4 regions of the Shewanella sp. ALD9 genome follow, and region 1 is predicted to be linked to each of the others. Evidence: predicted binding sites of a transcription regulator. Region 1 holds the regulator's gene; each other region holds the start of a gene.
The links. The regulator ArgR, encoded in region 1, controls arginine synthesis, uptake and breakdown. The targets are predictions, from matches to a motif close to ANTGAATANNTATTCANT.
Positions count from the first base shown of each region.

Region 1 (8,178 bases):
GTTGTGACTTTCCCTTTCGCCGTTACTTTCAATGGCTACTCCTTCTCCCGTTAGCGATGCCAGCCTACATTGTGGCTTATGTTTATACCGACATGCTTGATTATGCAGGTCCGGTGCAACGTGTATTGAGGGCTTGGTTTGACTGGCAATCTCCCCACGACTATTACTTTCCCGCGATACGCAGTCTTGGCGGAGCAGCGATAATATTATCGTTAGTATTGTTTCCTTATATTTATTTATTAGCGCGTACTGCGTTTATGGAGCAGTCTTCCAGTTTGTTATATGCATCGCGTGTCATGGGATGTAGTCCGTGGCGCAGTTTTTGGCGTCTTGCGCTGCCAATGGCAAGACCCGCTTTGGCTGTCGGCGTTGCACTTGTGGCAATGGAAACCGCAGCAGACTTTGCCACCGTGAGTTATTTTGCTGTACCGACATTAACCACAGCAGTTTACGACACGTGGCTCGGCTATGGCAGTTTAACCGCGGCAGCAAAGCTGTCAGCCATTATGCTGTTAGTGGTATTTTCTATGATTGGGGTTGAGCGTTTTGCCCGGCGGAAACAACAATTATTTCAAAAACAATCTTCTCTTAATGAAGCTGACAGATATGTGTTGTCACCAAAAATGGCTTGGGTCGCATTAGGCTATTGCGCTGTTTTGTTATTTACAGCCTTTTTATTACCTTTCATTGTGTTGTGTGGATATGCTCTCGATTATTTCAATGAAAGTTGGGATGTTCGATTTTGGCAGTATAGCCTAAACAGTTTATATATTGCCGCTATTGTCAGTGGTGTGTGCGTAGTCCTATCATTGATATTAATGTTTGTACGCCGTGTGAGTCCGCGACAAAGTGATCAGCTTCCCGCAAGATTGAGCAGTACTGGTTATGCTTTACCGGGAACGGTGTTGGCGATTGGTGTATTAGTACCTCTGACGTTTATCGACTTTGCGATTAACGATATTTACGATTGGTTTGGCGCCCAAGGCCCAGGTTTATTGCTGACTGGCAGCGTGTTTGCACTGATTTTTGCTTTTTGTGTTCGTTTTATTGCTATATCCATCGGCAGTTTAGAAAACAGTTATAAACGTATTTCCCCTTCTTTAGACATGGCGTGTATTACCTTAGGACGAACGCCTACTCAGCTACTATGGCGAGTACATTTGCCTTTATTACGCAAAGGGATTTTTGCCGGTGCTTTGTTAGTGTTTATTGAAAGCATGAAAGAATTACCCGCAGCGTTATTATTGCGTCCTATAGGATTTGAAAACTTGGCGACTTATGTTTTCCAATTTGTCTCAGATGAAAAACTAGAACATGGCGCATTGGCCGCTATTGTGATTGTGTTAGTTGGGCTTGTACCCTTGATTTATCTTAATCGCTCTATGGAGCAACAAGGCTAATTATGTCAACCTTAACCATTGAAAATGTTTGCAGCGATTATCACGGTCAAGTGGTGTTGCGCCATTTAGATCTTACCTTGGCGCAAGGTGAAATTGTCGCATTATTAGGCCCCAGTGGCTGCGGCAAGACAACACTGCTGCGCGCGATTGCGGGCTTACAAGCCATTAGCAAAGGTTGCATCAGCATCAATGGGCAAACGCTGAGTGGTGATGGTGTGTTTGTTGCGAGCGAGCAACGTGGTGTGGGAATGATTTTTCAAGACTATGCCTTATTTCCGCACTTAACCGTGGCAGACAATATCTTATTTGGGGTTAACGAACTCAATCGTACTGCGCGGTTAGCTCGATTAGAAGAAATGCTCGAGTTGGTTAAATTAACCGGGTTGGCATCGCGTTACCCGCATGAATTATCAGGCGGTCAACAGCAACGAGTGTCGATTGCACGTGCATTGGCATATCAACCAGAATTATTATTGCTAGATGAACCTTTTTCCAATATCGATGCGCAAGTTCGTAACGATATGATGTTAGAAATTCGCGCCATATTGAAACAACGTAATGTCAGTGCCGTGTTTGTGACTCACAGTAAAGATGAAGCATTTGTGTTTGCAGATAAACTGGCTTTATTTAAGGATGGCGCCATTATTCAGCATGGTAAAGCCGAAACCTTATACAGTGCACCAACTGATCGCTACGTTGCCGACTTTTTAGGCGCAGGTAATTATTTACCTGTTACGGTCACCTCCAGCCATCAAGTGCACTATTCTTTGGGCGATCTTAGCAGCACAGAAGCATTGTCTTTACCTGTTGGCAGCCAAGGGCAATTATTATTGAGACCACAGCAAATTGAGTTACATCCTTGTATCAATGGCCGAGGATGCATTGTCGAAAGGCATTTCCTTGGTACGGTATGTCATTATCAGGTCCAAATTGGCGATGATATTTTGGACGTCAGTAGCCAATCAACGACGTTAATGCCCGGTCAACGAGTGGACATAAATATTACAGCGCATCCACTGGTGATTTTTAATTAACTATCAATGCTGTAATTTTAATTGTCCAGCCTGTAGTGAACCTTAGTTCGGGGAAAGTGGTTATCAAATTACCCTTTGTTTGCTAAAAGTGTTGCTAACAGTACGTTATTAACTTGTAATAACGCTGCTTTAAACACCCCAGCAATAAGATACTTACCTCATGCTTGCAAAATAATGGCTAATTTTACGATGACATAGGCTAAATATCTGATTTAGGGCTTACTTTTTGGCCCTTAACTCTAGTGAGTTCGTTAACAATTGTAATGAATGATCAAGCTGTTATCTGCACGAATATGAATACAATATGTATTACAAACGGGCTAAATGTGAGTACACTTCAAGTAATTTAAATTTGATTAAGTTAATCTAATGATTAGCTTAACTGGTAAGAGATGTTAATCGCCGTCGAATAACATCAAAACGTTAAATTATCACCGTTTAGGCCGACATTTAGTATTAAGATGGATGAAGTTAATATGGGTAACCAAGTTATGCCTCGTGAACAGTTAGGAATTTGCGCAGAAGGGAATTTACACAGTGTGTACTTGATGTTTAATGCCAACGATGGTGTTGAAGATCAGTTACGCCCATCTATTGCTAATGTAGCGCAGTATATTTATGAACTCACGGATCAATATGCCGACAGTGCTTTTAATGGCTTTGTGGGTATTGGGGCTAATTTTTGGGATACCTTTTATCCAGAATCTCGCCCTGCATTATTAAAACCTTTTCCGGCCATGAGTGAAGGTAACCGTGATGCACCTGCAATGGAATATGATCTGTTTATTCATATCCGTTGTGATCGCTATGATATTTTGCATCTTGTCGCCAATGAAATTAACCAAATGTTTGAAGATTTGGTCGAGTTAGTCGATGAGGAACGTGGCTTTCGCTTTATGGACAGTCGTGACTTAACTGGTTTTGTTGATGGTACTGAAAACCCTAAAGGACGCCATCGTCAACAAGTTGCACTTGTCGGTGATGAAGATCAAGAATTTGTCTCTGGTAGTTATGTTCATGTTCAAAAATACATGCATAACTTAAGTAAGTGGCATCGTTTACCGCTTAAAAAACAAGAAGATATTTTTGGTCGTACCAAAGTTGATGATATTGAGTATGAATCAGAAGATAAGCCATTAACCAGCCACACAAAACGAGTTAACTTAAAAGATCCACACGGTAACGCATTAGAAATTTTACGTCAAAGCATGCCATATGGTTCGATTAGAGAACAAGGATTGATGTTTATTTCAGTATGTCGTACACCGGATCACTTCGAACAAATGCTCCGCAGTATGGTGCACGGTGATGGTCACGGGAATCATGATCATTTGATGTTGTTTACTAAAGCGCTGACTGGGTCGTCTTTCTTTGTGCCATCATTGGATTTTTTAACTCAATTTGATGATGCGTAAACGCCAGTTTTAGGTAATAAAAAAGCAATGCCATGGCATTGCTTTTTTATTGAAATGGTTTTTTATTCACTATAGTTGAATAAAGATCTAACCGTTTCTAATGTCTCATCAATGGTTTTAATACTTGCTGGACAGATGAAAATAGTATCATCACCGGCAATAGTACCTAATATCCCTTCTGGTTTGCCTATTGAATCGAGCAAACGGGCGATTAATTGCGCAGCACCAGGGCTAGTTCTTACCACGATCATGGCTTGGTTATGATCGACATCCAATACCAAATTTTTAACTGGGCTACCCGCAGTAGGTACGCCTAGCTCGGCAGGGAGGCAATACACCATCTCTTGCTTAGCGTTGCGAGTGCGTACAGCACCAAATTTGCTGAGCATACGTGATACTTTAGATTGATTAATATTACCGAATCCTTCGGCTTGAAGCGCATTAACAATCTCGCTTTGGCTTCCAAAACGTTCTTCTTTGAGAATCGCTTTAAAAGTGCGTACGAGCTCATCCTGATTTCTTGTCGCTGGCATAGTGATAATTCATCTTATAGTTGTTATTCAAAAATCTAGCACATTTTGAATAGATTGACTTATTAAGTCAAGAAAGAATCAGATTTATTGAATAAAAATTCATTTTTTAATGGAACTTTAAACTGACACTAATAACTAATCCGGCGACTCATTTAAACCATAGGCTTTAGGATAAGGGTAACGATTGTTTTGTCAGTACCAATAGCGTATCACCATTTATAGACAATAGATTGAGTTTTCCTTTAGAGAAATCAACTTGTTCTACCAATGAAATCGCTTGCATCAGTTCAGCTTCTTGGGTGATTAAACTATCGATACAGGCTTTCATAGTCGAACCTGATGGTGCAAGTTGAAGCAAGTGACCTTGTTGGGCGTAACGACCAAAAAATTGATTACAGCTATTATTACCTGTCAGTTCACCGTTTGGAGCAAAAACTAAATTTGCTGGGCTATTATTAATGGTAGGAGTGTCGAGGACGACTTCTACATGCCAAGTACCAATTAATTGTTCATTTGAGACAATTTGAGTGTGGCTTTGACAAGCACTAAGGCCTAAAAATATAACAGTGGCGCCGAGAATATGCTTTATCATGTTGAGAGATTTCCATATACCAAAAAATTGCCGTTATTCTACTACTTGAGTGTGAATAAGAGCGTAAATAATTGTAATGTTTTGGATTAATGAACATTATTTAACGTATTAAAGAGTCGCAAATGATCAAATTAGTTAAAGTGTTACATTTCGTCGGTTTAATCATGTTGTTGGTGGGTGTCGGCTTATATTGGCAAAGTGATATCGGTCAACAAGTCAGTGGGATGTTGGTCATTGCTTCACTCATTGGCGTGGGAACACTAATTATGTCTCCGCTGCCCGTTGCGCTAGTGATAGAATGGGCTAAGAAACAATCTCCCAATTCAGGGTCAAAGGAATAATCATTGTCATTTATTATCCGTAAGGCGTTATTAACCGATGTTGCTGCTATTGTGCAGTTAGAACGAGCCCATGTTGATGATGAGTTGGTAGGTTCAAATAGCCAACTTCATGCTCATTCATTTACCAAAGCAGAGGTGAGCCAGTTGATAAATCAACATTGGTTTATCGTAGCTGAAGAGCAAGGGGTGATCATTGGATATGTGATGGCGGCAAAATGGTCATTTTTTTCCTCGCAACCATTGTACCGACATATTATTCAAAAACTTAAGTTTGCCGATTTAAATGGACAAGCTTTATCGACGACTAACACGTGCCAATATGGACCCGTTTGGATACAAGAATCAAAACGCGGCCAGGGAGTTTTTTCGGCGCTGGTTACCGAATTAAAAAAACAAGTGGCAGATACCTTTCCATTTATGGTGACGTATGTTGCCGCTGACAATGCGCGTTCGTTGGCAGCACATCAACAAAAAGCCGCAATGACAGAGATTGATCAATTTCGTTTTGAACAACGTGATTATTGTTTACTGGCCACAGCTAATATTACGTGATCGTTATACTAAGGGGTGTTGATAAAGTGGTTATTTATGAGGAATATTATGAGTACTAACTTTGAAGCACTCTTTTCACCCTATTTGGATTTAAGGTTATCTGCATTTGACAATATGAAGCTAATAGCCGCGGTGTTGACTGATGCGACAGAGTTGTATGAGTGTGTCGAAGCCGATTTACAAAATCCAGATGATCCGCAATTGCAGCAATCGGGGTATTTTGTGCGCTGGCAAGACATGTGGCTATTTTGTGGCGTAACCAATAATTATCAAGCAGCGATTGCGCTATTTACCGATGTCGAGCGGATTAACTTAGCGTCTATCAGTGTCAAAGTAGTGCCCGTAATGACAATGCAACAAGTGTCGTTTATGTGTATTGAAAGTTCACATTTCGATCATTGTTAACGAGTTCGATCACCTTGTACTTATGCTGACTTAGTTTGATTACGCTTAAGTCTATTTGGGCTAAATTTATTGTTGTGCAATAGCCTTGAGAGGCTTTAATACGATCTAGATTTTGTCTGAGTTTGGCTCATTGAGCTTATTGAGTTAGATTATTAATCTAGATTATTTATCGGGATCATTGAGCTGCATCAACACTAGTGGTCGTTGTTCACTGTGATAGCGACGATACAACTGAGTGATGTCTGCTGGTATCGCTGATAAATCATTTTGACCTATCACGACATTTTGATCTATAACGATAAAGTGCTGCTGTTGATATAAGCCAATTAACCACGGATGAGCAAACAAGAAGCAATTTTTAGCGGTTAATTTGGGCGCGATAAATTTCAATAACTGAGTTGAAAGCTGTTGTCCACGGTAGTCAGGGTGAACCAATAATCCATTGATTAATTGATATTGGCCAATAGATTTAACTCTTACCGCAGCGATTATTTTTTGCTGGCTTATATCAACTTCATCAGTAGCTGGTGGGCTTAGATGATGAATGACAGCCACAGACTCTTTCTGAGCTAATCGAGCATAAGGCATATGTTGACGATAGAATAACTTGATTGCAGACCACTGTTTAATGGCTGGCAAGTTAATGGCTGGAATGTTAGTAACAGGGCTGTTTATCGCACAGGGGTTAGTTGCCGTTGATGGCTGGTGGTTTGCTGTTATCTTTGTGTTTAGCCAAGTGGGTTGATACATAATCTGAGCCATTGTTGAGATTAAATGTTGAGATTAAATGTTTAGATCAAATCATTGCATTGCCAATGATAGATAAAATAAAACCGCCAGTTGGCGGTTTTATTTTTTATCGTGTTAGCTTAATACAGACACTAGCTTAAGACGATAATTATGCTGGCTGATTATAAACCTGCATCTGCACGAAGTGCTTCAGCTTTATCGGTCGCTTCCCAAGGGAAGATATCACGGCCAAAGTGGCCATAAGCAGCAGTTTGCTGATAGATTGGGCGTGCCAAATCTAGCATTGCTGTTAAGCCGTATGGACGTAATTCGAAGTGTTGGCGTATTAATTTAATCAATACTTCTTCTGATACTTTACCTGTACCGAATGTTTCAATACTAATAGACGTTGGCTCTGCAACACCAATAGCATATGACACTTGTAGCTCACAACGGTCAGCTAGACCAGCAGCAACGATATTCTTAGCCACGTAACGTGCAGCATAAGCCGCACTACGGTCTACTTTTGATGGGTCTTTACCAGAGAAAGCACCACCACCATGACGAGCCATACCGCCGTAGGTATCTACAATAATTTTACGACCAGTTAAACCACAATCACCAACAGGGCCACCAATCACAAAGCGACCAGTAGGGTTGATAAAGTATTTAGTGTTTTTGTTTAACCATTGAGCAGGTAATACCGGCTTGATGATAGTTTCCATTACCGCTTCAATTAAATCAGCTTGACTCACGTCTTCACGATGTTGAGTTGATAATACAATCGCATCAATACCGATGATTTTGCCATCATCATAAGCAAACGTTACCTGGCTTTTAGCATCTGGGCGTAACCAAGGCAGTGTGCCGTCTTTGCGTACTTCAGACTGACGCTTAACTAATTTGTGCGCGTAAGTAATCGGTGCAGGCATTAATACATCAGTTTCATTGCTGGCATAACCAAACATTAAACCCTGATCACCAGCACCTTGCTCTGCAGGGTCTGAACGATCAACACCTTGATTGATGTCTGGTGACTGTTTGCCTATGGCATTAAGTACCGCACATGAATCAGCATCAAAACCCATATCTGAATTGGTGTAACCGATTTCGCGTACGGTTTTACGGGTAATTTCTTCAATGTCTACCCAAGCAGAAGTGGTGACTTCACCGCCCA
Region 1 is NZ_PJCD01000001.1:706,814-714,991, forward strand. Features, by position in the region: gene CXF88_RS03285 (iron ABC transporter permease) at 1-1,400, shown strand, start outside; gene CXF88_RS03290 (ABC transporter ATP-binding protein) at 1,400-2,434, shown strand; gene CXF88_RS03295 (Dyp-type peroxidase) at 2,911-3,849, shown strand; gene argR (transcriptional regulator ArgR) at 3,912-4,382, opposite strand; gene CXF88_RS03305 (META domain-containing protein) at 4,549-4,974, opposite strand; gene CXF88_RS03310 (hypothetical protein) at 5,097-5,315, shown strand; gene CXF88_RS03315 (GNAT family N-acetyltransferase) at 5,319-5,867, shown strand; gene CXF88_RS03320 (hypothetical protein) at 5,916-6,272, shown strand; gene CXF88_RS03325 (GNAT family N-acetyltransferase) at 6,435-7,022, opposite strand; gene metK (methionine adenosyltransferase) at 7,184-8,178, opposite strand, start outside.

Region 2 (8,178 bases), on a different contig from region 1:
TGGTAAAAAATCACATTTTTACAACATAACTACTCAACTGGTATTACCAATGTTTAAAAAACACTCACTTTGGTAATGTTTCGTCCAATTTATAACTAATAATAGCGATTAGTCTGATACATCTTCACAAAACCTAGCGCTATCTTTACTTTGTCCATATTCAACAGAGACATAATATATCTGCCTAAATACACCACACTAGGCCGTTTTACTTTGGCTAAACATTAATGCACTGCCTTGGCCACCGTATTCTTTAAGCTCATCCACAATGGCCACTAGTCCATCCCATCTAAATGCGCACCAATCAGGGGCGAGTAACATTGGTTTTTTGGCATAGGCGGTTACGCGGTGAAAGATAATCTCTTTTGGGGTGTGGCGGATAAGTTTTGCCGCCTCATAGGCATACTCTTCAAGACTTATTAGCGGCATAGGATGATAGCGCCATTGTTTCGCCATAATACTGCCTTCTACAATATGCAAAGGGTGCAGTTTTAGTCCGTCAACGCCAATTCCTAATACGGTTTGTAAACTATTAAAATAATCAGCAGATGTTTCACCCGGCAGCCCTAATATTAGATGGGTACACACCTTAATGCCTTTAGCGCGAGCCTTTTTAACTGTCTGACGATACTCACACAATTGGTGACCACGATTAATCCGTTTTAACGTGTGATTATTGGCCGTTTGTAGGCCAAGTTCCAACCACACCTCAATACCTCTTTGTTGATACTCAACGAGTAAATCAAGTACTTCATCGGGTACACAGTCAGGACGAGTACCTATATGAAGCCCGACAATATCGGCATCTTCAAGTGCTTGATCATACTTTTGCTTTAGCACTTTATACTCGTCGTAAGTACTGGTATAAGCTTGAAAATAAGCGATGTATTTAGCGGTAGGAATAGAATTAATATCCGCAGAGGTAGTACATTTTTTTGCAGATTGGGCGCGTACTTTACCTTCGGTTAACTGCATCGCAATCGGCTGTTCTCTACCTTGTTCGCCACTAAATGAAACAACATTACAAAAAGTACAACCGCCTACCCCTAACGTGCCATCTCGATTGGGACAGGTAAATTGGCCATCAATAGTTAATTTTTTTACTCTTTGGCCATATAAATGTTTGCAATGTGCCCCAAACGTATTAACGTAATCATCTAAACCCACAACTTACTCTCATCATCATTCCAAAGTTCGCCAGTGTAGTCAGACGGTAAACATCTGTCTTGGTGCTAAATCAATAAATGCTCTATCAATTCAAGCGCTCGCTAAAGTTGTGCACAAACTCAAAAAACGTTTAAAACAATTTAAGTAATTTATACATCACCTAAAATGAATATTTAGTCATTTAGAATAATTTTTTACCCAAAGACTGTATTTGAAATAAAATTCACTATTTTTATTTCAAAAATAATTCCCTGTTGTTGTTGCAAAAAGGTAAACAATTGTTTGAATATTTTCTAAAATTCTTTTTATTCAGAACGTTATAGGTGATATATCACAGTTTACGTTAACGTAAGGTTGGTGGCTTATAACGTTTTTTTAGTAATAATATTTCAGTTTGTTGCATTTTTTTGGTTTGACCTTTATTCATTCTCAGTTTAATTTGAATGGTTCGGGTGCATATCTATGGATATTCTTCAAATTTACCCCGAGTCGTATCAAGTAGAGGTTTAGGGGGTTTTTTGTATGAGCTTGTATCATCCCAGTTTTGAGCGTGACAATTGCGGATTTGGTTTGATTGCACAAATGGACGGCGACGCGAGTCACCGCATTGTGCGTACCGCGATTCATGGTCTCGATCGAATGAAGCATCGTGGTGGTATTGCAGCTGACGGACGCACAGGTGATGGCTGTGGTTTATTAATGCAAATGCCTACAGATTTTTTTGAAGCTATTGCGGCAGAAAACGATTGGCATTTAAGCCGAAAGTTTGCCGTAGGTATGCTATTTCTCAGCCAAGATGAGCAACGCGCTGATGAAGCGAAGTTTATCTTAGAAAAAGAACTACAACGAGAAACACTCAGTGTCGCTGGCTGGCGTAAAGTACCGATTAATCCGGATGTCTTGGGGGAGATTGGCCGGGAAAGCTTGCCACAAATTTATCAAGTATTGATCAACGCGCCGGTAGGCTGGCGGGAAAAAGATCTTGAGCGTCGCCTATATATGGCTCGTCGCCGTCTTGAACAACAGATCACCGATGACAAAGACTTTTATGTCGCCAGCCTTTCTGGACAAGTCATTGTCTATAAAGGCTTAATGATGCCAGCAGATCTGCCATCATTTTATACCGACCTAGCAGATATTCGTTTGAAAAGTGCGATTTGCTTATTCCACCAGCGCTTTTCAACTAACACATCGCCAAAGTGGCCATTAGCTCAACCGTTTCGATACCTCGCTCATAACGGCGAAATCAATACCATTACCGGTAACCGCCAATGGGCAAGAGCGCGCGCCTATAAGTTTAATTCGCCTTTACTACCAGATTTACAACAAGCCGCCCCTTTTGTTAACGAAACAGGTTCAGACTCGTCTTCTTTAGACAATATGCTTGAAATGTTGTTATCTGGAGGGATGGATTTATATCGAGCCATGCGCTTGCTTATTCCACCTGCATGGCAATCAAATCCTGAAATGGATGACGAGTTAAAAGCCTTTTATGATTTTAACTCAATGCACATGGAGCCGTGGGACGGCCCTGCAGGCATTGTAATGACCAATGGTCGCCATGCTGCCTGTGCGGTAGATCGTAACGGTCTACGCCCTTCTCGTTACGTTATAACCAAGGATCGTATCCTCACCTTAGCGTCTGAAGTCGGTATTTGGGATTATTCCGCCGATGAAGTGATTGAAAAAGGCCGCGTTGGGCCCGGTGAGTTACTAGTACTAGATACCTTGAATGGTCGTTTGTATCATTCATTTGAAATTGATAATGACTTAAAGCGTCGCCATCCTTACAAAGAGTGGATGGCTAAAAACAGTCAGACATTGATCCCTGCTGAGGATATGGCTCCAACCAAACAAGGTTCAAGTGGTTTTGATAGTAAAACATTACTGCAATATCAAAAACAGTTTGGTTTTACCCGTGAAGAATTAGAACAAGTTATTTGGGTACTTGCGAGCAAAGGTGAAGAAGCCATTGGCTCAATGGGTGATGATACGCCTATGGCAGTATTGTCGAAAAAGTCGCGTTCACTATACGACTATTTCCGTCAAAAATTTGCTCAGGTAACCAACCCGCCTATTGATCCATTACGTGAAAAACACGTGATGTCGTTAGCCACTTGCGTCGGTCGCGAGCAAAATCTATTTAGCGAAACCACCGGTAATGCTTACCGAGTGATGTTCAATTCACCGATTTTGTTATTCAGTGATTTTAATCAGTTACTGGGATTAGACAGCACTAACTATCGCGCCAACACAGTTGATTTAAACTATGATGCCAATGAAACACTAGAGCAGGCTATTCGCCGTATTACCGACGAAGCTGAACGCTTAGCTCGCAGCGGCACAACATTGTTAGTATTGTCTGACCGTGCAGTAGCGAAAAGTGCTCAAGTTATCCCTGCCGCTATGGCTGTGGGTTCTGTGCAAACTCGATTAGTCGATAAAAGCCTACGTTGCGACACTAACATTATTGTTGAAACCGCTTCAGCACGCGATCCGCATCATTTTGCGGTATTAATTGGTTTTGGTGCCACGGCTATCTACCCTTACCTCGCCTATGAATCTATTTCAGCGATGGCAAAACTGCATCAAGTCGATGATGTAACCCATTTAATGCTTAACTTCCGTTACGGCATTGAAAAAGGCTTACGTAAAATCATGTCTAAAATGGGCATTAGTACCGTAGGTTCATATCGTTGTAGCCAACAATTTGAAGCTGTGGGTTTAGCCAGTGATGTGATTGAGTTATGTTTTAAAGGCGTGATAAGCCGTATTGAAGGTGTCAGTTTTAACCATATTGCCGATGACCAGAAAATACTCCATACCGCCGCCTATCGAGCCCATGTACCGTTACCACAAGGTGGTTTATTAAAGTACGTTGAAGGTGGTGAATATCACTGCTTTAATCCAGACGTGGTGAATACCTTACAAGCATCATTAAAAGACAAAAACTACGCTGAGTACAAAAAGTTTACTCACTTAGTTGATGATCGCCCAGTGGCCACTTTACGTGATTTAATTGGTATTAAAGGTCAACTTAACGCCATTGAAATAGACACGGTAGAAGGCGCTGAAAAGCTTTACTCTCGCTTTGATAGCGCAGCCATGAGTATCGGTGCATTAAGCCCTGAAGCTCATGAAGCGTTAGCGGTTGCGATGAACCGTCTTGGTGGACGCTCAAACTCAGGTGAAGGTGGCGAAGATGCACGTCGTTTCAATAGCGAACGTAACTCGGCCATCAAACAAATTGCATCGGGTCGCTTTGGCGTTACTGCACATTACTTAGTTAACGCTGATGTACTGCAAATTAAAGTAGCTCAAGGTGCAAAACCGGGTGAAGGTGGGCAATTACCTGGCCATAAAGTTAGCGTTGAAATCGCAGGACTTCGTCATGCTCGTCCTGGTGTGACCTTGATTTCACCGCCGCCGCACCACGATATTTACTCAATTGAAGATTTAGCTCAGCTGATTTTCGATTTAAAACAAATCAATCCAAAAGCCTTAGTGTCGGTCAAGCTAGTATCAGAACCCGGTGTTGGCACCATTGCAACCGGTGTTGCAAAAGCCTATGCCGATATGATCACCATATCAGGTTACGACGGTGGCACTGGCGCAAGCCCTATCACCTCGGTGAAATACGCCGGTTCTCCTTGGGAGCTTGGTTTAGCGGAAGTGCATCAGTCGCTAGTAGAAAATGGTTTACGTCATAAAATCCGTCTGCAAGTAGATGGCGGGTTAAAAACCGGTACCGATGTTATTAAAGCAGCCTTATTAGGTGCCGAAAGCTTTGGCTTTGGTACAGTGCCGATGATTGCGCTTGGGTGTAAATACTTACGTATTTGTCATCTTAATAACTGTGCAACAGGTGTCGCAACCCAAGATAAAAACTTACGCGAAAACCATTATCACGGCTTACCAGAACGTGTCATGACCTACTTTGAATTTGTGGCTCAAGAAGTGCGTGAATGGATGGCTGCATTAGGGGTAACTCAGTTCGAAGATTTAGTCGGACGAAGCGACTGGTTATATACACTTGAAGGCCAAACAGACAAGCAACGTGGTCTTGACCTTGCGCCAATTTTATATAAACCCAAAGTGCAGGCAAACTCGTCACTCACATGGAAAGAAATTAACCCTCCATCTGATATTGGCAAGTTAAACCAAACATTGGTTGCAGATTGCAGTGCTGCAGTTGATGCGGGTGAACCGTATTCAGGTCAATATGCAATCAACAATACCGACCGTTCAGTTGGCGCGGCATTATCTGGTTATATTGCAACTAAAATTGGTGTCGCAGGCGCAAAACAACCAATCAAACTTGGCTTTAGCGGTAGTGCTGGCCAAAGCTTTGGCGTATGGAATAGCCCTGGCCTTGAACTTAAGCTGTGCGGCGATGCTAATGATTATGTCGGCAAAGGTATGTCTGGCGGTAAGATCGTTATTCACCCACCTATTGGTAGCCCGTTCCAAAGTGAACGCAGTGCTATTATGGGGAACACCTGTTTGTATGGTGCTACTGGCGGCAAACTGTTTGCCGCAGGTCAAGCGGGTGAGCGTTTTGCTGTGCGTAACTCAGGGGCCATCGCGGTCGTTGAAGGAACGGGTGACAATGGTTGCGAATACATGACCAGTGGTATCGTGGTTATCCTAGGCAAAACGGGGGTCAACTTTGGTGCGGGGATGACTGGCGGATTTGCCTATGTATTTGATCAGTTTGGTCGCTTTAATCGCCGAGTAAACACCGAAATGGTCGATACTCAAAAATTAGAATCGACCATCCACCAGCAACACTTAAAAGGCCTGATTGAAACTCACTATGCTGAAACCGGCAGTGAACATGCTCATATGATTTTAAGTGATTTTGAAAACTGGTTGGATTGTTTCGTATTAGTTAAACCAAAGAATATTGCCGTTGCTGACCTGCTAAAAATTGAGCAGAAGAGTCCGGAATTAGTAGTAAAGGCAGGGTAATTATTATGAGCAATGACTTTCAATTTATAGAAGTGGGTCGAGTAGACCCCATTAAACTTGAAGCGAAAAAACGTGCTACACAATTTATTGAAATTTATCAGCCGTTTACGCAACCAGAAGTAAAACAACAAGCCGATCGCTGTCTTGACTGCGGTAACCCGTATTGCGAATGGAAGTGCCCACTGCATAACTACATTCCAAACTGGTTAAAACTGGCAGAAGAAGGTCGCATTATGGAAGCGGCAGACTTGGTGCATGAAACCAATACTCTGCCAGAAATATGTGGCCGGGTGTGCCCACAAGACCGTTTATGCGAAGGTGCTTGTACCTTAAACGACGACTTTGGTGCGGTCACCATTGGCAGTGTTGAAAAATACATTACCGATACTGCAATTGCCCAAGGCTGGCGCCCAAACATGAAGGATGTGACGCCACGTAAAGAGCGTGTTGCCATTATTGGAGCGGGTCCTGCGGGTCTTGGCTGTGCTGATGTGTTGGCTCGTAATGGTGTGCAAGCCGTGGTGTATGATAAATACCCACAAATTGGTGGTTTGCTCACTTATGGCATCCCTTCTTTCAAGCTTGATAAAGATGTTATGGCCACTCGCCGTTCAGTGCTTGAAGGCATGGGCATTCAATTCAAAATGGGTGTAACTGTCGGCAAGGATGTGAGTTTTCAAAGCCTATTAGACGAGTACGATTCTGTCTTTCTGGGTATGGGTACTTACACGGCCATGAAAGCTAAACTGCCCAATGAAGATGCTCAAGGCGTGATTCAAGCGCTACCGTATCTTATTGGCAATACTCATCACATTATGGGTACTCAAGACGACGCTACACCCTATCTAAGCCTTGAAGGTAAAGATGTGGTGGTGTTGGGCGGCGGTGATACTGCAATGGATTGTGTGCGTACAGCCATTCGTCAAGGCGCGAAGAGCGTGACATGTGCTTATCGTCGTGACGAAGCCAACATGCCGGGCTCTCGCCGTGAAGTGCAAAATGCGCGCGAAGAAGGCGTTAACTTCTTATTTAATCGTCAACCAGTGGCAATTAAAGCTGAAAACGGTCAAGTAGTCGGGATTGAATGTGTTGAAACTCAAATGGGTGAAGCTGATGCTAGTGGACGTCAACGCGCCGAAATCATTGCTGGTAGTGAACAAGTATTAGCAACCGATGCGCTGATTATCGCCTTTGGTTTCCAAGCGAGCCCTGCTGCTTGGTTTAGTGATTTTGGCATTGAAACCAACGAATGGGGATTAGTTAAGGCCAAGAAAACCGACAACAACCCTTTTCAAACCACTAACCCTAAAGTGTTTGCCGGTGGTGATATGGTGCGAGGTTCTGACCTCGTTGTAACGGCTATAGCAGAAGGACGAGATGCTGCATTAGGCATTTTAAACTATTTAGATTAACAGCTTGCTAGCCTATATAGGGCTAAAGACAGGCTAAAGGTAGCTTACCTTTAGCCTACTTTCAGACTAACAATAAAAGCTGTAATACCGTGTTTGCTTGTGAATTTTCGCGCATCTTTTGATGCGTTTTTTTTTATCTTTTTTAAGGACGATGATTCACACGGATAGCCCACAACTAGGATTCACTTAGGGTCATGATTTTGTAGTTGAACTGACTAAAAAATAGCTGAAAATATTATCTTTTAATTGTGGATGCTCATCTGAAAATTTCACCCCAATATTCAATACACCTTCAATGTTTTGAACTTTGACCATGCTACCCGTTAAGATCCCTGAAAGATCAGTGTTAATAGAGATAGCCACATGTATCTCTTCGCCTTGTTCAATATTCACCGTTTTGGCGTCTACCGTCAGTAAGCAGCCAGTAGAAGAAAAGTCGAGCATTTTTGCACTGATTTTATTGTCATTGTGCATAATAAACACTTCTTGCTCGATATTAACTCGCAACTGCTCTCTGACTTTTTTCTTGATGATGGTTTTAGGCACACTAAGGCACAGCATTCTAATCGGTTGATTAACCACAGAGAATATGGTCGACTTAAAAGCAATAATGTCTTTAAAACCACTA
Region 2 is NZ_PJCD01000044.1:213,171-221,348, reverse strand. Features, by position in the region: gene CXF88_RS21860 (TIGR01212 family radical SAM protein) at 199-1,167, opposite strand; gene gltB (glutamate synthase large subunit) at 1,690-6,138, shown strand; gene CXF88_RS21850 (FAD-dependent oxidoreductase) at 6,144-7,550, shown strand; gene CXF88_RS21845 (flagellar brake protein) at 7,743-8,178, opposite strand, start outside.
Region 2: the regulator ArgR is predicted to act here: its motif matches at 1,619-1,636, upstream of gltB (glutamate synthase large subunit).

Region 3 (8,178 bases), on a different contig from region 1:
ATTACGCTGAACAAAATCAATTTGAATCGGCTTATCAATTTCAGGTGCAGCGTTTTGGTGCAGCTAAACAAGCTGCGGCCAAGTTAAACAATGCCCACTTTATGCAGTATAAAGCCAGAATAACAGCACAAAGTGAAGCCAGTACACCACCAGAGAAACCTGTCAGCAACATCAATCAAAATTTAACCATTACCGCCTTGATGATTTTGTTACTGTCTGTTGGATTAGTCCTATTTTTGGCCCGTAAACCACAGCGACTCAATAATGTGAATGCTCAAGAAGAAAGCCAGCAGCACCGTATAGACAATATGTTAGATAATGCCAAACAAGGGCACTATCAATTAAGTATGCTACTGATTAATATCAGTAATAACAATATTGAGGATATACCCTTTATTATTCCGCGGCTCAAAAATACACTTAGAGAGCAAGACCAATTGTTTCGGCATAATACTAATGAACTCATTATTATCTTGCCACACGCATCGTCAGTGGGGGCGGCAAGAGTCATAACCCAAATAGAGCAAGTACTTGGTGAATGGAAATCCGAGCTCAAAGTAAATATTGGTATGGCGAGTTTACAACAACTTGATACTTTTGAAGTACTCGTTAAAAAAGCAGTATTAAATCAATTAAATAAAATAAAATCTCAAGAGAAAAACAGTTCTAATGATGAAAACTAAATCACTAACCTTTGGTCAAATAATCAGAAATTTCATCTAAAAATTCGCCACCAAATCGGTCAAGCTTAATCTGCCCAACACCATTTACCGCGAGCATCTCGCCAGGGCTTGTGGGCAGCATCGCACACATCTCTGCGAGTGTTGCGTCGTTAAAGACTAAATAGGGTGGAATGTCATTTTTCTCAGCTAGTTCGCGACGCAGTAATTTTAATCGAGCAAACAACTTACGATCATACTGTTGCGGTGCACGTCCATTGGGTTTGCGCTTTACATCAATCAATTGAATCCGAGGTTCCGCTAACATTAGCGATAACTCAGCTTTAAGGATTGGTCTTGCGGCAGGGTTAAGCTTAATTGCAGAGCCGCGGGTAATATCCTGACTCATCAAACCTAAATGAATTAATTGGCGGATAACACTGAGCCAAAACTCAGTTGATTTATCTTTACCAATGCCCCATGTCGATAACTTATCATGGCCTCTATCCACTATGTTGGCCGCTTTTGAACCGCGCAATACTTCAATTACATGGTGGATACCAAAACGTTGCTGTAAACGATAAATACAAGACAGTACTTTTTGCGCATCTTCAGTACCATCATATCGCTTGGGTGGATCAAGACAGATATCACAGTTACCACAAGGTTTTGATGCCACTTCATCAAAGTAGTTTAACAACACTTGGCGACGACACGTTTGCGCTTCAGCAAATGCTGCCATGGTATGCAATTTATGAAATTCGACTTGTTGTTGAGGCCCAGGTTCAGATTGCTCAATCAAATGCCTAACCCGGCCTATATCGGCAGGATCAAATAACATATAAGCTTCTGCATCTAAACCATCGCGGCCTGCACGGCCTGTTTCTTGGTAATAAGCTTCAATGCTTTTAGGAATATCGTAATGCACCACAAAGCGTACGTTAGATTTATTAATCCCCATGCCAAAGGCCACCGTAGCCACCACAATATCGATTTGATCTTTTAGAAATTTATCTTGAACGTTACCACGCTCTTCCTGGCTCAAACCGGCATGGTATGCTTGAGCATTAAATCCTTGTAAGCGTAAACGCTCGGCCACCTCATCAACTCGACGACGACTGCTGCAATACACAATCCCACTAGTGCCATTTTGAATAGTTAGAAACTGACGTAATTGATTAGCCGCATTAAGCTTTTCAGCCACGGTATAACGGATATTTGGACGGTCAAAACTCGACAACAAGGTATAAGGGGTTACCCCTAAGCGCTCGCAAATACTCAAACGCGTGGCATGATCTGCGGTTGCAGTTAAGGCCATTAAAGGTAAGTAAGGAAAGTATTCTTTTAACTGCCCTAATGCCGCATATTCAGGTCTAAAATCATGGCCCCATTGGCTAATACAATGGGCTTCATCAACTGCAAACATTGAAACATCAACCGATTGCAGACGCTCAATAAAATCAGGACGCAAAAGTCGCTCTGGAGAGACATACAACAATTTAATCTCACCAGCATGTAATTTACGTAACACCTCAGCACTTTGCTCACGCGGTAAAGATGAATTGAGATAAGCAGCTGACACACCACTTTGCAGTAAACTGTCGACTTGGTCTTTCATTAACGAAATTAATGGCGACACCACCACGGTCACACCAGGCAACACAATAGCAGGCAATTGATAGCACATACTTTTGCCGCCACCGGTAGGCATAATCACTAAGGTATCTTGGCCCTGTAAACTTTGCTCAATGACTTCTCGCTGCCCTTCACGAAAGGCGCGATAACCAAAAACTTGCTGCAGGCTCGCGGCAAGTACATCTTGCTCTGTCGTCAACACATCTGAGGACGCAATATTGGTCGAAATCGGAGTATCCATTAACAACATCATCATTCAAAGGGCACTCATTTTAAAGCACTGAGCCACAGATGTCTTGAACCAAAACACCTTTGCGTTGTTTTCATCCAAGATAGATGATTGAGTCGACGCCACTTTAGGGTTAGATTAAATACTCTATGGCAGTAAGTCTCCCCTATAAATAACAACGATAATAAGAATAAAACGACAAGGATTGCTCATGACCACATCTATTCAAACTCAAGCTTTACAGCAAGTTGCTGATGTTTTTGATCAACATGTTCCATTTCATAATTTACTCGGTTTAGATATCAAACACTACGACATCAATGGGGTTGAAGTGGTGATAAAAATGAAACCCGAGCTTATCGGCAATATTCATCAAAATATTCTTCATGGTGGTGTCACTGCGACATTACTTGATGTTGTCGGCGGACTGACAGTATTTGCCGGGCTAGTTGCCAGTAGAGAAGATTGGACTCTTGAAGAATTACAACAACGCTTAACCACCTTAGGCACTATTGATATGCGGGTCGACTTTTTACGTCCCGGTCGGGGTGAAATCTTCACTGGCACTGGCACGGTTATTCGCTCTGGTAATCGTGTATCCGTTTGCCGGATGGAATTACACAATGAACAAGGTGTTCACATCGCATTTGGGACTGGCACATATATGGTGGGCTAAACGGTCATTATCGCAATATATAACTGACACTCTAGCGATAAAAGAAATCGCTTAAGCACTTGTGTCATTCTAGGGGGCGACCTACAATCGCCCTCTCTTTTAGTTCTCCCCACTGTTGACTTACTATGCCTGATTTAGAATATCGTAAAGGGGTGCTTCTCGCCATTTGCGCCTACACCATCTGGGGTATTGCCCCGCTTTATTTCAAGTTATTACATCATGTCCCTGCCACCGAAATATTAATGCACCGTGTCATTTGGTCATTTATATTCATGGTTATTTTGATGCAATTTATTGGTGGATTTAGCCGTTTACGTTTGATTTTAAAACAGCCCAAGCAATTATTAATATTGCTGATCACCTCAATATTAATTGCCGCTAATTGGCTGATTTTTATTTGGGCAGTCAACAACGACCACATGCTCGATGCTAGCCTAGGCTATTTTATCAACCCGCTGTTTAACGTCTTATTGGGAATGGTATTTCTGGGTGAGCGTTTGCGAAAATTGCAATGGGTTGCAGTGGCGTTGGCCAGTATAGGAGTACTAGTGCAGTTGATCTCTTTTGGCTCTATTCCGCTTTTATCATTAGCCTTGGCAGCCAGCTTTGGGTTTTATGGTTTACTGCGCAAAAAAGTTAATATTGACGCAAAATCAGGTTTATTAGTCGAAACAGCAATCTTGTTACCTATCGCTCTGGGTTATCTATTCATCACCTTAGACAGTTCGACAACGAGCATGCTAACCAACACTCTCGACCTGAATTTACTCCTAGTCGCTGCGGGTATTGTCACAACGATTCCGTTACTGTGTTTTGCGGGTTCCGCTGTCAGAATTCCATTTTCGATTTTAGGTTTTTTCCAATATATTGGCCCAAGTATCATGTTCATCTTAGCGGTAAAACTGTTTAATGAACCGTTTGATATCGAAAAAGGCATTACCTTTGGATTTATTTGGGGCGCGTTAGTTATCTTTGTTGGCGACATGATATTGCAACGTCAACGACGTAACGCCTTAGCCAAAGCGTCAGCATAATAAGCTCTACAATGGGAAAATGAAGTCACTCAAAGCACTGATGCTTCACCCACAAAAAAGCCGAATGATTTTATACTCATCCGGCTTTTTTATGTGTTAACGGCCTTGTTACTTCTACAAATCTAACGCAAGAATTTTTGAACGACGCTGATAGTTATACAGCTGTTTTTTCTTATTCGGCAGTTCTTCAACATCAACAATATTAAAGCCATGCTCTAAAAACCAATGGATACTACGGGTCGTTAACGCAAATAGACGTGAATAACCACGCACGCGAGCTTGGCCAATAATGTTATTAAGCAAAATGCTACCACGATCAGCATCGCGATAATCAGGATGAACCACTAAACACGCAAACTCACCCGCATTGTCTTCTTCAAACGGATACAAAGCTGCACAACCAATCACTAAGTTGTCGCGCTCAACCAGCATAAACTGTTCAATTTCCATCTCGAGTTGCTCGCGTGAGCGACGCACCAAAATGCCTTGCTCTTCCAATGGGCGAATAAGGTTTAAGATACCGCCTATGTCGCTAATAGTCGCTCTACGTAAACGTTCGGCGCTTTGGGTAACAATTTGGGTACCAATCCCTTCGCGTGAAAACAACTCTTGCAGTAACGCACCATCTTCTAAATAACTGACTAAGTGGCAACGAGGTACACCTCGGCGGCATGCTTCAATACTGGCTTTTAAGAATGCAACGGTGCCAACTGAAGTATGGTCATCTACAGCCATCGTCTTAAGCATTTCTTCAATATCGTCCGGCATCAGCTCGGCAATCACTTCACCATTTTTACCGATAAGGCCGTTGGTATCACTAAAACCAATAATCTTATCGGCCTTTAACTTAATCGCTACTTGGGTCGCAACTTCTTCAGCGGTCAGGTTAAAGCTTTCACCTGTAACAGAAGCGGCAATTGGCCCCATTAATACAATACCGTTATTGTCTAATTGACGACGTAAGCCTTGCGCATCAATACGGCGCACCTTGCCACTTAAACAAAAATCGACACCGTCATCTACACCTAATGGTTGTGCAATAACAAAATTACCACTCACAAGGTTTATTTGCGCATTTTGCATTGGCGTATTGCCCAAGCTCATCGACAACCTAGCAGTAATATCAAATTGAGTCGCCCCAGCAACCTGCTTGATAATCTTCAGGGTTTCATCATCGGTAATACGAATACCATTGTGATATGCCGGTTCAATTCCAGCCGCCTTTAAACCTGCGTCAATCTGTGGTCTTGCTCCATAAACTAATACCACCTCAATCCCAAGTGAATGCAACAAAGCCACATCATTTAAAATACCGCGGAATTGTGGGTGCGCTAATGCTTCACCACCCAACATAACGACAAAAGTTTTACCTCTATGAGCATTAACATAGGGTGCAGAATGACGAAATCCATCAACTAATTCAGTGGTTCTCACGGGCAAATTCACCTCGGTATAGGTTTGATGTTCATTAATGACGATGACAATAAATGCCACATGACGGTTTGCTGTATCAAAAAAGAATGGTATTGCATTTTAATTCACTTTTAAAGCATTTTATTTCACTTCAAGTAAAACACAGTGTCTCAATTTATTATGAAAAAATCATTACAGCCAAAAAGTTAGCTTGTTTTAGCCGTTAATAATACTTTACGCATTTAATTATGATATTTGCATCACATCTGTATAGCAATATTTCAACATAATGGCGATATGACCATGCGGAAATGGCTCAATAAAATCCAATGACATTAGCCATGCACCTCGTGACATAAACAACTGCTGTATAGACTAAATTCAGAACCTGACTAACGGTGTTTACTCAGCTGATTATTGTTCGATTCAGTATAGACTATTTTCAAACAGGCATAAAAAAAGCCCCAATTAAGGGGCTTTTTTAAGAATCAAAAATCAATTACTTGATTTTAGCTTCTTTGTACATAACGTGCTGACGAATGACTGGATCAAATTTCTTGATTTCCATTTTTTCAGGCATGTTACGCTTGTTCTTTTCAGTAGTGTAGAAGTGACCAGTTTTAGCACTAGATACTAATTTGATCTTCTCACGATTACCTTTAGATTTAGCCATTTTCTATTATACCTTCTCGCCACGGGCACGAAGTTCTTTAACAATCACTTCAATACCTTTCTTGTCGATAATACGGATACCTTTAGTAGATACACGTAATTGCACGAAACGCTTTTCTTCTTCTAACCAAAAACGGTGGTTTTGTAGGTTAGGTAAAAAACGACGACGAGTCGAATTTTTTGCGTGCGAACGGTTGTTACCAACCATTGGCTTCTTGCCAGTTACTTGGCATACTCTTGACATGTCAATCTTCTCCAAAACAAATTTTTAACGCTCGAGCATTAATGTGCCTCGTATGGCCGTCGCCCGAGGCACAAAGAGGGCGCATTTTATACACGATTGACCATAGAAGATCAAGCAGTGTTTATACAATCCACCCACGCTCGGCAAAGGAGACTATCTCCTGATCACCTACAACCATATGATCTAACAAAGAAACATCTATGGTTGCCAATGCATTTTTTATTCGCTCAGTTATTCGCCGATCAGCCTGACTTGGCTCTGCAATGCCAGACGGGTGATTGTGACACACAATTACCGCTGCCGCTTTTTTCTCCAAAACAAGGCTTACAACCTCGCGAGGATAAACAGAAGCAGAATCGATGGTGCCACGAAATAATTCTACAAATTGAATGACTCTATGTTGGGTATCCAACAATAGTAAGGCGAACACTTCATAGGATCGGTCTGCCAATTGTCTCATTAAATAGTCCCGAGTTAAATCAGGATTTGTCAAAATTTGCCCTCTTTGTAGATTTTCATGAGCAATTCGCTTAGAAATTTCCGCTGCAGCCTGTAATTGAGCATATTTTACCGGCCCAACACCGGCTAATTTACATACTTGGCTTTTAGGTGCGCTCAGTAAACTGCGCAAACCACCAAACTGATTAATCATGTTTCGGGCTAAATCGACCGCATTTTGCCCTGCCAGACCATTACGTAATATCACCGCAAGCAATTCTGCATCCGAAAGATGCCCTGCACCTTTGAGCAATAATTTTTCTCGCGGTCCTTCTCCTTGTGGCCAATCTTTAATTCCCATGAATGTCCCTTATATTCAATGTGGCGATGCCATTAAACGTATTAAGTCGACTCTGAATAACAAAAACAACACAGAATCAGCAAGCGCAGTACCAATAACGAATTGTTGTCTTTTTCAAAAATAGAGTTCGAATTGCTTATACCAATCTCATTAAATATCTGATCAGTTCAGAGTCTCTCAGGTTTTTTAATTCAAGGCGCATTGATGTAGAAATGGCTGTTCCCTTTTAAATCGATGCAACACAGAAGTGGAATACCTGAGAGACTCCTTTCTGGCGGGTTTCAAAGTACTTTATGCTTCGTTAGATGTTTTCAAAATAGAATCACTATTCGCTTCAATCATCTGCCTTGCCTACAGCACTTTGAACTCCCGCTGAAAGATCACATATTTAATAGGATTGGTATTACACAGTATGGTCGATATTTTTGAGATTGGATCTGCGCAAATTGTCATAGGTTTGTGATATTGTTAGCCGCAATTAGGTTTGAGTCGGATAATGTGCATCATGCTGACAAATAAAAAAGTATTACTCGGAATTGGTGGCGGTATTGCCGCATATAAAAGTGCAGACTTGATCCGCCGATTAAAAGAGCGTGGCGCAGACGTGCGTGTCATCATGACTCAGAGCGCTATGGAGTTTATCACCCCATTAACCATACAAGCGCTCTCAGGCCATCCAGTAGCCTCAGATTTGCTCGATCCCGCAGCAGAGGCGGCTATGGGTCATATCGAACTCGCTCGTTGGGCTGATGTTGTATTGCTTGCACCTGCTACGGCAAATTTAATGGCACGTATTAATGCCGGCATGGCAGATGAC
Region 3 is NZ_PJCD01000043.1:32,890-41,067, forward strand. Features, by position in the region: gene CXF88_RS19835 (diguanylate cyclase) at 1-683, shown strand, start outside; gene recQ (DNA helicase RecQ) at 688-2,535, opposite strand; gene CXF88_RS19845 (thioesterase family protein) at 2,735-3,199, shown strand; gene rarD (EamA family transporter RarD) at 3,325-4,233, shown strand; gene argA (amino-acid N-acetyltransferase) at 4,348-5,667, opposite strand; gene rpmG (50S ribosomal protein L33) at 6,146-6,319, opposite strand; gene rpmB (50S ribosomal protein L28) at 6,326-6,562, opposite strand; gene radC (DNA repair protein RadC) at 6,684-7,361, opposite strand; gene coaBC (bifunctional phosphopantothenoylcysteine decarboxylase/phosphopantothenate--cysteine ligase CoaBC) at 7,864-8,178, shown strand, end outside.
Region 3: the regulator ArgR is predicted to act here: its motif matches at 5,759-5,776, upstream of argA (amino-acid N-acetyltransferase).

Region 4 (8,178 bases), on a different contig from region 1:
CGCTTTGTGAACAGACAAATTCTATTGGCTCAGTTGGATCTACTGGGTCTACCGGATCTGTTGGACCTGAATCATTACCCGCGAAAACACCTAAATCGCTGATGTCATCTTGAGCAAAACCTTGCCAGCCAGTAAATGTGACTTCGTCGTCAATGATGGTATCGGCAATTAATTGAGTGGCGTCACGACGAAGAGTATTGTTTTGGGTCGATAAATCACCTGCTCCCCATTGTGAACCGGGGTCTGTACCCACTTGTCCTAAAGAGTCGATCACTACGCTATTGTGACTGAGTACAATGGCATCATCACCATTAAAAAAGCTCGCTGTACTCGTCTGTTGAGCAAGCGCAAGGATCTCTGCAGATGCATCATTATCGGCAATAACAAACGTTGAGTTGGCTGCAATATTACCATCCAATGTAATATTGGTTGCCGCTGCGGTATTGCCATTAAAATAAAATGACAACACATAATTACTCAAATCTATCGCTGTCGAACTTGGATTGTACAATTCAATTGCTTTGTTATTACTGCTGCCTTCTATGTACTCTGAAATAAGCACATCTTGAGCAGCAACATTGAATACCATTAAAGATGATATCGATATCGCGAGCAACGACTTTTGAACTAACATAGTGAACCCCTATTCATTATCCATAAATCCAATGAGTTAATTTAACTATTCAATTGATATTTTATTGCTTGGTATAACCTCAGCTTGGAATAACCGTTGTAATAAACAGATAAAGATCCGTTTATGTTCAAATCATCAATATCAAGCTTGCCATTGTTTTGCTAACAAACCGTATTGACGAATCAATAGTGTGCGAGTTGTAAGTTGATACAACAGCGATAGCGAAATAAGCGCATGTTTGATAAGCATTTATGATCCCGCGTTGAGGCTACATAGCTCAATCAGCGCTTACTATAACGATTACGGATGACAATAAGGTTGCAAAGATGTTGCAGTGAATACAAAAGTAATTTCAGTCAACAACCGCGCCTAACTACCGCTTATTCACACACCTCTTTCTACGATCTTTTTTGGTTACCTAGGCGTGAAAAACAGCCAAAAAAATACCGCTCATATTGAGCGGTATTGTTAGCTGATGTTATTGAACGATGTTATTGACCAGCGTTATTGACCGATGTTATTGACCGATAATAAGCAATTAATGCTTTTTAGATACATCAACCATATAGTGACCTTGTAACCAATTTCGGCCAATTAATAATTTATAACCCATTTTGGTACGGTCTTTAAGATTCACATCGACTATAAATTCATGACGAGGCTCACCAACACTTAACCTCACCATGTAACGCCTTTCTGTACCTTGTGCATTACGAATTAACGATGTGCCCCGAATTTTGGTGCGAACATCAGCTTTTTCGCCTTTTTCATTCGCTGTGGTGAACGTAATCATCTTACCGATGTTATTTTCAATGTTCACTTTGTCTTCATTCTCGACTCGAATATTAACTGCATGTAATGAGTTTTCAACGGCGCCGGTATCGATACGCGTATTATACATTAAGCCAGTTTGCTTAATGCTCAGCTCTGCTAAAGGACCAATGGTCTTTTTGTCAGAAACATCCACAATGTAGTTATGTTTTAAAAAGTTACGCCCAATAAGTAATTTGTAATTCATGTGGCTACGATCGCGTAAATTAACATGAATATTATGCAATTGATCAGGAAAACCTATATCAAGCTTCACCATGTAACGAGTTTCAATACCTTGAGAGTTTTTCACCCTTGAAGTACTGACAATTTCGGCTTGAATGCGTTTTTTCTCACCACGTTCATTTTCAGTAGTGAATTCAACAACTTTACCAACATTGCTTTTCATTTTTTTGGATGCACCGCCAAGGATTTCTAAATTGACAGCGTGCAGTGAAGTGTTCACGGCACCTGTATCAATGCGAGCATTATATTGTAGTCCTGACTTAGCGACGGTCATGGTTTCAACTTGACTTAAAACGGTTTTATCATTCGCAAAAACAGATATAGAAAGCAAACACAGCAGAGTCGAAATCACAATTCTTTTAAACATGATCAATCCCAAAAAATCCACAAATCGCTTTAGTAGCGGCCAGTTTTATGTACGTTTATTGCAATAAATGATCAACTTCTTGATCGAATAAATTTTTAATCAGTCCTGAAAACTCAGTAATAAAAATGCTTTGTTCGGGGGTGGCTTGTTGATTGGCTACAGAGGCTAAAATCTCTTCTAAGTCATATACAATTGCGTCAATTTCGCGAATTACCATATTACGTTGTGCAAATGATAATTGCGGGTTTTGCCCACATACCATAATGATCTGAGCAGATAACTGCTCTTCAAACAATTCCATGACAGTTTCCGTTGCAGCGGCATTACTCTCAGACGACTCAAATAGCCCTAAATGTTCAGTTAAATACTGAATTAAATGCATGTATCCGTCTTTGTCAGTAACCATTTCATACCACCTTTCTTAAAAACGACTTAACAGGAAATGGCTCTCAACCTGATGATTGAAAACCATTAATAACCACATATAACTATTGCGCTAAGGTTAGCACAAATGACACTGGCACCGCTAAGCTGATACTCGGCAATCCCGCCATTTCTTTAAGTTTTTCGACACCGGACACTAAACCAAATTCACTTGCTTGAACAATCACTGGCGCTAAACTTGAAATCACCATTTTCTTATCCGACAATTTAGCGACTAACACATCAAAGCTCTTCTGTTGTTTCTGACCATGTAGCTTAATGGTTGCTTCAACTTGCGTCGTTAGCGTGTCACCGACTTTTAATCCGGCTAGCAATTTAGGGTTAACCACTGCATCCAAGGTTAACTTAGGAAACTGTGCCACTTCAAATAACACTGCTTGCATTCGTTGATCACGAATTTCTATTCCGGTATCAACACTGGTTAAATCAATCGATAAAGAAAATGCACCAGCATCCGTTAATGAACCTGCAACTTGTTTAAAATGATGCACTTCAGCAACATCGGCTTTCTTAATCGAAATGAAGCTCACCCGAGAATGATCTTGATTGACTTGCCAATCGCCTGCCATCACTGATGTACTCAGCAAGCTCGCGGCTAATAATGGTAACCATTTTTTCATCGTAAAGTCCTTTGTATAGAAAGTAAGATTAACAATAAATAAGTATAGAGTAATCTTTGGTTATATCTTGCTGGGGATCAATCTAGCCAGCCATTTGTCTAACGCTTGTGCAAAAGCATGTTTATCCGTTTGCGAAAAACTGTTCGGACCACCAGTATGGATGCCACTGCTGCGCATTTCTTCCATAAAATCGCGCATCGTCAGAATCTGTTTAATATTTTCAGCTGTATACACCGTACCACGAGGGTTTAATACTAGTGCGCCTTTATCAACCGCATCAGATGCCAGAGGAATATCAGCAGTGACGACTAAGTCCCCTTTGACGACTTGTTCCACAATGTAGTTATCTGCTTCATCAAAACCCGAACTCACCCGTATCATGCTAACTAAGGGCGAAATAGGCACTTTAATCATTTGATTGGCCACTAACACTAATCGAACCGATTTACGCTCAGATGCCCTAAACAACATTTCTTTAACTGGGTTGGGGCAAGCATCAGCATCAACCCAGATTTTATTGGTTATCACCGCAAAATGCTCCACTTCATTAACACTCATTAAGGTGCCAACCGATCAATATTCCAATCCGCATCGGTTTTAGTGTAAATAAATCGGTCGTGTAACCGATGTTCACCACCCTGCCAAAACTCAATGCTAGCTGGTCGCACTAAATATCCACCCCAAAACTTAGGTAGTGGAACCTCACCTTGGGCAAATTTAGCTTTCATTTCAGCAAATTTACCTTCTAACGCCTGTCGTGCGCTAATCTTGCTTGATTGTTTAGATACCCAGGCAGCAATTTGGCTGTCTTTTGGTCTAGACATAAAATATTTCGCAACATCCAACATCGATAATGGTTCAGCTTGCCCTAATACAGCCACTTGACGTTCAAGTGGATGCCAAGGAAACAGTAAACTGACTTTACTGTTAATCGCAATTTGTTTTGCTTTGCGGCTTTCTAAATTAGTAAAAAACACAAAACCGTTATCATCAAACTTTTTTAATAACACAATACGTTGAAATGGCTGGCCATCTTCGTCTACCGTCGCGACACACATGGCCGTTGGGTCAGTAAGTTGGGCATCTTTTGCCTGTTGCATCCATTGTTCGAATAGATCCATTGGGTTAACAGGCAAATTCGCTCGTCTTAATCCGCCTTGGGTATATTCACGGCGAATATCACTTAAATCACTCATATTGGTTCCTCATTAAACCTTGCTGGACCTATTCTACGCTGAGCAGACACAAAAAAGCCAACGTCAACTCGTTGGCTAATGTGTTTAATTACAAAGTTGAAATTACTTTTTAATTAAGCCTTTACCTTCAGCCCACACCTGTAGCATTTCAAGGCCCAGTGTTGCTGCAGCTAGCGGGGTAACATCTGTATAATCATAAAAGAGTGCTAGTTCTACAACATCCATGCCGACAATATTTAAACCACGTAAGCCACGAATGATCTCGCTAGTGAACTTACCACAAACGGGCGTAGCTGTAGCGGTTGCAAAAGCTGGGTCTAAACATAAACAGTCAATGTCGAATGTCGAATGCGACGTATAACGGCATATCGCCAACACGCATAATTAAGTGTTCAACCATTTGTTGAGCCGTTAAGTTATTGGCGAATCACTTCAAAGCCATGACCTTTTTTGTGCTATTCAGTACAAATAGCAATTTGCATTGAATGCTCAACATCAATAAACCCCTCACGCAGTGCATAGTAAAACATTGTCCCGTAGTCGTACCGTACTTACTGCCTTGGCGGTATCTGTGTGGGCATCAAAAGGTAAACCAATAACAACGTCTGCGTCAGACTCTGCGGGTTTGAAATCAAGCGGTTGGCGTAAATAGCCACATGGGTTTGAATAATACGAATAATCAAATTTTTCTACGAAAGTAGTTATAAACGACCAAAAGATGGCAACTGTTGATAATTATAATAGTGTAGGGCTCAGCAGTTCTGAGCAATCTTGCTGATAGTGGTTAAAGTGTATAGTGAAACCTTGCTCGATTGGCATCGCGCAATGGCTTAAACACAAATAATTTAAAAAGGGTTTATTGGCAATATGACTATTAAAGCCAATAATGTCACAGCTACTAGGCTGCAATAATCTTACCAGTTCAGCAAAAACATCAACCGGCGTTGAGCTAAGATCAATGTTAGTTTCAACACTCACATAAGAGCTATTTTCTTGAGGTGTAATGTGTATTGTAAAATATTCAGCACCGCGAATACCGTTTATTGAATAACCTAACGGACTGAATAAATACTGATCAATATTAAAACCATTAAATAATTGTTCCAGTTGCAGCATCTGACTAATTTGAATAGTTGATTGCTGCTCACCACGTAAATAATCAGCTACTGCACCAGAAATATGGTACATCAGCAGCTCATTGGTGGTATCGAGCTGGTTAGCTTGATAGTCTTTGTTGGTCGAAAATATATAATGATGATGGCTATCTAAATGACCCATTCGATAGGCCTGCCCAGCAATAAACTGCCTTAATCTAAACACATCATCGGTAAAGGAAGTTGCTTGTAAATGGGCATAGTATTCATTTTTGCGTTGATAACAAATGTACGCAATCGCCTGTTCACTTAAATGATCAATGCAGTAGCATGCAGATTCTACCAACGTGCTAGCCCCGCAAGTGAGCATAACGATACGATCATCCCAAACAAATAAACTCGATTCACTCAGCAAATAAGCATCACAATATTCATTACTTATGGAAGATAAAATGTCTGCATTTGAGGCAGCAACGAGCCCCAGCCAAAATGTTCGATCTAAGGATCGTAATTTAGGCGCTGATTCATTAACAATAATCTCTAACTTTTTCTCTGAACCTTCAAAAAACATGTGTAACTACTCAGCACTTATTCTAATTAGAGACGTTTGTATAAAAATGTAATGTCTCATGGTTAAGCCATATATGCGCAGTAAAAAGCGAAAAAAGCGTAGTTTAGCGGTTTAAATGAGCATTTCCCAACGATAAAATAGGCTTAAATAAAACTGCCTGAATAATTACAAATATGTTAGCAACTTAAAAGCCTAGCGACCTGAGATCGCTAGGCTTTTTAATAATAAGCTAACATCACTTAGTCGATAAGATTAAAAATCTTCTAAGTAAGTGTAACCCTTAAGCCCTAACTGTAACTCTTCTAGAATACTGGCACGCTCTTCTTCAACAATATGCTGATTTACAAGCTCTTCATAAGTGCGCATAAAGTCAACCGCATCTAAGTTTACATAACGTAAAACGTCAGCTACCGTATCGCCTTCTAAAACAGATTCAATCTGGCTTAATCCACGCTCATCAATGCGTACAACAGCAGAGTTAGTATCACCAAACAAGTTATGCATATCACCCAAAATTTCTTGGTATGCACCCACCATAAAGAAACCAATCAAATATGGGCTATCGGCACTCCATGCTGGGACTGGCAATGTGGTTTCAATTCCCTGACCGTCTACGTATTGGTCAACAATACCGTCAGAGTCACAGGTAATATCTAACATAACCGCACGGCGCTCAGGTGCTTTATCTAAACCCGATAACGGCAACACTGGGAACACTTGATCAATACCCCATGCATCAGGTAATGACTGGAATAAAGAGAAGTTAACGAAAAACTTATCAGCTAACTTTTCATTTAATTCGTCAATCACTGGACGGTGATAGCGGTTATTGTTGCTTAATAGTCCCTTCACTTCATGGCAAACACGTAAATTAGCTTGTTCTGCCCAAGCTCGGTCAGCCAAACTTAATTGACCCACAGCAAACAATGAGTGTGCTTCAGAAATATCACTTTGACTATCATGGTAAATTTCAATAATTGCACGTTGATCATATCGACCGCTGATTTCTAACCAAGATTGCCACATATTGTGGAGCAATTGCGGCGCCTCTTCACTTGGTTCCTGAATATTTTCTGGTTGATACGCTTCAGTACCAATAACATCAGTAATTAACACCGCATGATGCGCCGTTAAATGGCGACCAGATTCAGAAATAATACGCGGCATTGGTTGCTCGTACTCATTACATAAATCGGTTAATACGTTGACGATATTGTTAGCATACTCATTTAAACCATAGTTCATTGAGTTATTGCTCTGGCTACGAGTACCGTCGTAGTCAACCGCTAACCCGCCGCCCACATCGAAACAATCAATGCTGGCACCAAGTTGGCGCAATTCACAGTAAAAACGGCCAGCTTCACTTACGCCTTGGCGAATGTCGCGAATATTGGCAATTTGCGAACCTAAATGGAAGTGCAATAGCTGCAGAGAATCAAGCATATTAGCACTTTTCAATTCAGCTATAACTTTCAACACTTGTGCTGCAGACAAACCAAATTTAGACTTTTCACCACCGCTGGCTTGCCATTTGCCTTTGCCCTGGAAAGCCAAACGAACACGTAAACCTAAACGAGGTGTAATACCAAGCTTTTCAGCTTCAATTAATACCATTTTAAGTTCTGACATTTTTTCCAGAACGATATACACCTTATGGCCAAGCTTTTCGCCGATAAGTGCTAAACGAATGTATTCTTTATCTTTGTAACCATTACATACAATGACTGAACTGGCTTTTTGTGCCATGGCAAGTACAGCCATTAACTCTGGCTTACTACCGGCTTCAAGTCCTAACTGAGGGACTTCTTTAGATTTTTGGCTAGCTAAAATTTCTTCAACTACCGTTTTCTGTTGGTTTACTTTAATTGGGTAAACTAACAAGTAATCATTTTGATAATCGTACTTCTTAATTGCATCGTTAAATGCTTCGCATAAACTTTCCACTCTATGGTGTAAGATTTGCGGGAAACGGACTAATACCGGTAACGAGACGCCTGCTTCGACCATACTTTTGGCTAGTTCATTTAAGCCGACTTTATGATCAGGATTTTGTGGGTTAGGTGACACTGTCACTTCGCCATCTTCACGAATACCATAAAAACCTTGGCTCCAGTGAGTCACGTTATAACCCGAGCGAGCATCTTCGATAGACCAATCAGACATAATTATTTTCCGTATTTGTATCAAAGTTAGCAG
Region 4 is NZ_PJCD01000038.1:87,895-96,072, reverse strand. Features, by position in the region: gene CXF88_RS14890 (ExeM/NucH family extracellular endonuclease) at 1-634, opposite strand, end outside; gene CXF88_RS14885 (RimK/LysX family protein) at 1,173-2,057, opposite strand; gene CXF88_RS14880 (DUF3802 family protein) at 2,113-2,463, opposite strand; gene CXF88_RS14875 (YceI family protein) at 2,546-3,121, opposite strand; gene CXF88_RS14870 (YaiI/YqxD family protein) at 3,182-3,649, opposite strand; gene pdxH (pyridoxamine 5'-phosphate oxidase) at 3,679-4,317, opposite strand; gene CXF88_RS22220 (arginase family protein) at 4,420-4,695, opposite strand; gene CXF88_RS14855 (adenosylmethionine decarboxylase) at 5,053-5,982, opposite strand; gene speA (biosynthetic arginine decarboxylase) at 6,235-8,145, opposite strand.
Region 4: the regulator ArgR is predicted to act here: its motif matches at 4,831-4,848, upstream of CXF88_RS22220 (arginase family protein).